One region of the Enterobacter cloacae complex sp. 394F7 genome, then DNA from elsewhere that is predicted to be linked to it. Evidence: predicted binding sites of a transcription regulator. Region 1 holds the regulator's gene; the other holds the start of a gene.
The links. Region 1 encodes sigma-54, which starts transcription at its own class of promoters, with help from an activator protein. Its sites were predicted from a motif close to GTTGGCACANNTTTCGCTNT; they were not measured.
Positions count from the first base shown of each region.

Region 2: the regulator sigma-54 is predicted to act here: its motif matches at 1,317-1,336, upstream of glnA (glutamate--ammonia ligase).

Region 1 covers NZ_JBXWCS010000011.1:76,094-79,220, reverse strand. Annotated here, with positions in the region: gene ptsN (PTS IIA-like nitrogen regulatory protein PtsN) at 1-143, opposite strand, end outside; gene hpf (ribosome hibernation promoting factor) at 226-513, opposite strand; gene rpoN (RNA polymerase factor sigma-54) at 536-1,969, opposite strand; gene lptB (LPS export ABC transporter ATP-binding protein) at 2,017-2,742, opposite strand; gene lptA (lipopolysaccharide ABC transporter substrate-binding protein LptA) at 2,749-3,127, opposite strand, start outside.
Region 2 covers NZ_JBXWCS010000015.1:102,973-106,099, forward strand. Annotated here, with positions in the region: gene typA (ribosome-dependent GTPase TypA) at 1-1,045, opposite strand, end outside; gene glnA (glutamate--ammonia ligase) at 1,432-2,841, shown strand; gene glnL (nitrogen regulation protein NR(II)) at 3,028-3,127, shown strand, end outside.

The DNA.
Region 1 (3,127 bases):
TGCGGTGGCAGGCCCAGCTGTTTTGCGGCCAGTTCACTGATAATCTCCAGCGCACGTTTTTTGCTCTGGCAGTGAACGCCACTGCGGGTACATTCCTGGTTAAGGACATTGCTCAATTGAAGAGCGGAATCGTTGTTCATCATAATTTCACCTAAGCGCTAACTGTACAAATGGCCTGTTGTGCTCCACAACAGGCCTTCCTGCACCCGTTAACTGCCCGGACAATTAGTGTTGTTTCAGTTTATCTTTATGTTTATTGAGCTGTCTTGCAAGCTTATCAATCAAGCCATCGATAGCAGCGTACATGTCTTGCCCTTCCGCACTGGCGTGGAGTTCGCCCCCATTGACATGCAGGGTTGCATCCGAGATATGAGTCACTTTCTCCACTTTCAACACAATATAGACCTGATTGATCCTTTCGAAATACTGCTCGAGTTTTGCGAATTTCGTGTTCACAAAGTCGCGTAAAGCTTCAGTAATTTCGACGTTTTGTCCAGTGATGTTGAGCTGCATAGTGTCTTCCTTATCGGTTGTGTCAGACCAGCTGTTTACGCTGGTTAGACGGCGGAATGGATAAAGACTCTCGATACTTCGCAACAGTACGACGTGCCACCATAATACCCTGGTCGGACAGCATGGTGGTTAACTTACTGTCGCTCAGTGGCTTCGCGGGGTTCTCCGCGGCGATCAACTTCTTCACCAGTGCACGAATCGCCGTTGACGAGGCTTCGCCACCGCCTTCGGTATTCACATGGCTGGAGAAGAAATACTTAAGCTCAAATATACCGCGAGGACTGTGCAGATACTTCTGCGTGGTCACGCGGGAAATCGTTGATTCATGCATCTCGACGGCCTGGGCGATATCCGCCAGCACCATCGGTTTCATATACTCTTCGCCCTGCTCAAAGAAAGCCTGCTGTTGTTCGACGATACAGCGGCTCACACGCAACAGCGTATCATTGCGGCTCTCCAGGCTTTTGATTAACCAACGCGCTTCCTGCAGATTGCTACGAATATACTGGTTGTCGGCGTCGTTACGCGCGCTGGTGCACATGGAGGCATATTGCTGATTGATTTGCAGGCGAGGAATGCTGTCTGAATTGAGTTCAACGACCCAGCGGCCGTTGTGTTTTCTGACCAGCACGTCAGGTATGACGTATTCAGGCTCACTGGTCTGGATCGACTGGCCGGGGCGAGGATCGAGCGACTGGATCAGGTTAACCGCCTCTTTCAGCACCTCTTCTTTCAGACGCGTAACGCGCATCAGGGTACGGAAATCATGGTTAGCCAGCAGATCCAGATGATCGCTGATGATTAAGCGGGCTTCATCGATCCAGGGCGTCTCTTTGCTGAACTGCGAAAGCTGGATCAGCAGACAGTCGCGCAGGTCTTTCGCTGCTACGCCCACCGGGTCGAAACGCTGAATGCGCTTCAGAACGGCTTCTATCTCTTCAAGTTCAATCTCGTCATCGCCCATGCTTTCCAGAATATCGTCCAGCGTGACGGTCAGATAGCCGGTATCGTCAACGGCATCGACGATGGAGGTGGCAATCGCGCGATCGGTATCGGAGAAAGGGGTCAGCTCCACCTGCCACATCAGGTAATCCTGTAGTGACTGGGTGGTTTCACCCTGATAGACCGGTAGCTCATCGTCCTGGTAGTCTGCACGCGTGCCGGAAGGGGTTCCGGCGGTGTAGATTTCATCCCAGCTGGCATCCAGCGGAAGCTCGTCCGGCATCTCTTTTTGTTCGAGTGCATCGGCGGTATCGAGGGCTTCCGTGTCCTGTGATTGCTGAGTGTCTACCTCGTCATGAAGATCGGCTTGCTCCAGCAGCGGATTGCTGTCCAGCGCTTGCTGGAGCTCCTGCTGGAGTTCTAATGTGGACAGTTGCAACAGGCGAATCGCCTGCTGTAACTGCGGCGTCATCGCCAGTTGTTGGCTGAGCCTTAATTGCAAACCTTGCTTCATGTTCAGAGCATTTTTCTCCGGTTCGGCGTTACGTTACCTCTACCCTATCAGAGTCTGAAGTCTTCCCCAAGATAGACGCGCTTAACATGATCATCTTCGAGGATCTGCTGTGGCGTGCCGTGGGCGATCAGGTTGCCCTGGCTCACGATATACGCACGTTCACATACGGCCAGTGTTTCACGGACGTTGTGGTCAGTAATCAACACGCCAAGACCGCTGTCGCGCAGATGCTCAATAATACGTTTAATGTCGATAACGGAGATGGGGTCAACGCCTGCAAATGGTTCATCCAGCAGGATGAACTTCGGGTTTGCTGCCAACGCGCGTGCAATTTCAACACGGCGGCGTTCCCCCCCGGACAGCGCCTGACCAAGGCTATCGCGCAGGTGCTCAATGTGAAACTCTTCCATCAGCTCGTTGGCGCGATCCTGACGCTGTTCGCTGGTCAGGTCGTCACGAATTTGCAGAACGGCCATCAGGTTATCGAAGACGCTCAGGCGACGGAAAATGGAGGCTTCCTGCGGCAGGTAGCCAATACCCCGGCGCGCGCGCGCGTGCAGTGGCAGAAGGCTGATGTCTTCATCATCAATGATGATGTTACCGGCATCGCGTGGGACAATACCCACGACCATGTAGAAGGTCGTGGTTTTACCTGCACCGTTTGGACCAAGCAGGCCAACAATTTCGCCGGAGTTGACGGTCAGACTGACATCTTCCACGACACGGCGGCCCTTATAGGCCTTCGCGAGATTTTTTGCAGTTAATGTTGCCATAACGAATTAGTTACTCTTCTTCTGTGCCGGAGCCTGGCCCTTGCCTTTGTCCTGCAGCTGAGACGGCACTAACACGGTGGTGACGCGTTTGCCTTTCTCGCTGGAGGCCTGCATTTTTTGCTCTTTCACCAGATAGGTGATCTTATCGCCGGTGATATTGCTATCGAGCTGTTCCAGATAGGCGTTACCGGTAAGGATGACCAGATCTTTCGCCAGTTCATAATGCATGTGGCTGGCATGGCCCTTCACTGGCTTGCCGTTGTCCTGCATCTGGTAGAACGTGGCCGGGTTGCCGTAGCCATCAATGATCTCTTTGCCCTGTTCGCCACCTGGACGGGTAACGACCACCTTATCGGCGTTAATCTTGATGGTGCCCTGGGTCATG
Region 2 (3,127 bases), on a different contig from region 1:
CTTCAACGCGCAGCGCAACGTTGTGCACCAGCTCTTTGTTCAGGCGGTCAAGGATCTGACGAGAGGTAACGAATTTACCTTCTTTACCACAGAACGGAGAGGTGTTGACGTTGAAGAACATGGTTACCGTTGGTTCATCAACAGACAGGGCTGGCAGCGCTTCCACGTTCTGCGGGTCGCAGATGGTGTCAGAGATGTTCAGCTCGCCCAGACCGGTGATCGCGATGATATCGCCCGCTTCAGCCAGATCGCTGTCGATACGCTCCAGACCCAGGTGAGTCAGCACTTTGCCCACTTTACCGTTACGGGTTTTGCCTTCGCTATCGATGATAGTAACCTGCTGGTTCGGCTTCACTTTACCGCGTTTGATGCGGCCGATACCGATAACGCCAACGTAGTTGTTGTAGTCCAGCTGGGAGATCTGCATCTGCAGAGGACCATCAAGATCAACATCCGGAGCCGGTACGTGATCGACAATCGCCTGATACAGCGGGGTCATGTCTTCCGCCATATCTTCGTGATCCAGACCCGCAATACCATTCAACGCCGAAGCGTAGATGATAGGGAAGTCCAGCTGCTCGTCGGTCGCGTCAAGGTTAACGAACAGGTCGAACACCTGATCAACAACCCAGTCAGGACGTGCGCCAGGACGGTCAACCTTGTTGATAACAACAATAGGCTTCAGGCCATGGGCAAATGCTTTTTTGGTCACGAAACGCGTTTGCGGCATTGGGCCGTCAAAGGCGTCAACCACCAGCAGCACGGAATCCACCATGGACATCACGCGCTCAACTTCACCACCGAAGTCGGCGTGCCCTGGGGTATCAACGATGTTGATACGGTAGTCATTCCATTTGATAGCGGTGTTTTTCGCGAGGATGGTAATCCCACGCTCTTTCTCCAAATCGTTGGAGTCCATCACACGCTCTTGAGTTTCGGCACGTGCATCAAACGTACCGGATTGCTGCAGCAGCTTATCAACCAGGGTAGTTTTACCATGGTCAACGTGCGCGATGATGGCGATGTTACGCAAATTTTCGATCACAACTTTGCCTCAGGCATTAGAAATAGCGCGTTATTGTACACGGATTAATCGCACTACAAAACAGGATCACAAACATCCCCCGCAAACAAGTATTGCAGAGATGCTTTGTGATCGCTTTCACGGAGCGTAAAAAGGGCACTTTAACGAAAATTGCACCAATATGGTGCTCAGTGTTCACACTGAAGCACTATACTGGTGCAACATAACCATTGTGGTGCAGCACTTTTGCACTATGGTGCGCATGATAACGCCTTTTTGGGGTGTTTTAAAAGTTGGCACAGATTTCGCTTTATAAAAATACGGCAAAAAGATGGCCTCATAGCCACCTTGATAGAAGTTGAAGACCTCGTTACCACGACGACAATGACCAATCTGGAGAGTTAAGTATGTCCGCTGAACACGTTTTGACGATGCTGAACGAACATGAAGTGAAGTTTGTTGATCTGCGCTTCACCGATACTAAAGGTAAAGAACAGCACGTCACTATTCCTGCTCATCAGGTAAACGCCGAATTCTTTGAAGAAGGCAAAATGTTTGACGGCTCCTCCATTGGTGGCTGGAAAGGCATTAACGAATCTGACATGGTTCTGATGCCAGACGCGACCACGGCGGTCATTGATCCGTTCTTCGAAGAGCCAACCCTGATCATTCGTTGCGATATCCTCGAGCCAGGCACGCTGCAGGGCTACGACCGTGACCCACGCTCCATCGCTAAACGCGCTGAAGAGTACCTGCGTTCTACCGGCATCGCAGACACCGTTCTGTTCGGGCCAGAGCCAGAATTCTTCCTGTTCGATGACATTCGTTTCGGTGCCTCTATCTCTGGCTCCCATGTGGCTATCGACGACATCGAAGGTGCATGGAACTCCTCCACCAAATACGAAGGTGGTAACAAAGGTCACCGTCCTGGCGTGAAAGGCGGTTACTTCCCGGTTCCTCCGGTCGATTCTTCACAGGACATCCGTTCCACCATGTGTCTGGTGATGGAAGAGATGGGCCTGGTAGTTGAAGCTCACCACCACGAAGTGGCGACTGCTGGTCAGAACGAAGTGGCAACCCGCTTCAACACCATGACCAAAAAAGCGGACGAAATTCAGATCTACAAATACGTTGTGCACAACGTTGCACACCGTTTCGGTAAAACCGCGACCTTCATGCCAAAACCAATGTTTGGCGACAACGGTTCCGGTATGCACTGCCACATGTCCCTGTCCAAGAACGGTACCAACCTGTTCTCTGGTGACAAATATGCAGGTCTGTCTGAGCAGGCGCTGTACTACATTGGCGGCGTAATCAAACACGCTAAAGCGATCAACGCCCTGGCGAACCCAACCACCAACTCTTACAAGCGTCTGGTCCCAGGCTACGAAGCACCTGTTATGCTGGCTTACTCAGCGCGTAACCGTTCTGCTTCTATCCGTATCCCGGTGGTGGCTTCTCCTAAAGCGCGTCGTATCGAAGTGCGCTTCCCGGATCCAGCAGCTAACCCATACCTGTGCTTCGCAGCACTGCTGATGGCCGGTCTGGACGGTATCAAGAACAAGATCCACCCAGGCGAAGCGATGGACAAAAACCTGTATGACCTGCCGCCAGAAGAAGCGAAAGAGATCCCACAGGTTGCAGGCTCTCTGGAAGAAGCCCTGCAGGCACTGGACGCTGACCGCGAGTTCCTGACTGCGGGTGGCGTGTTCACTGACGACGCTATCGATGCCTACATCGCCCTGCGTACTGAAGAGAACGACCGCGTGCGCATGACTCCGCATCCGGTTGAATTCGAACTGTACTACAGCGTTTAAGTTACAACGGGTTTCGCGCCACCCTTCAGGCGCGGCCCCGAAAGCTTTTTTTTTGTTGCCGTGGAAACTTTCAGCCCATCTCCGGATGGGCTTTTTTCTCCACCAACAACCTGATCTCACGCGCTTTTTACGACGAAAAAGCTATACTGCACTAAATTAGTGCAACCAACTCCAGGAGACTGCTGAATGGCAACTGGCACGCTGCCCGATGCTGGGCAGATCCTCAATTCGTTAATTAACAGCATTTTGCTGGTCGACGACGAGCTGGCTGTTCATTACGCCAACC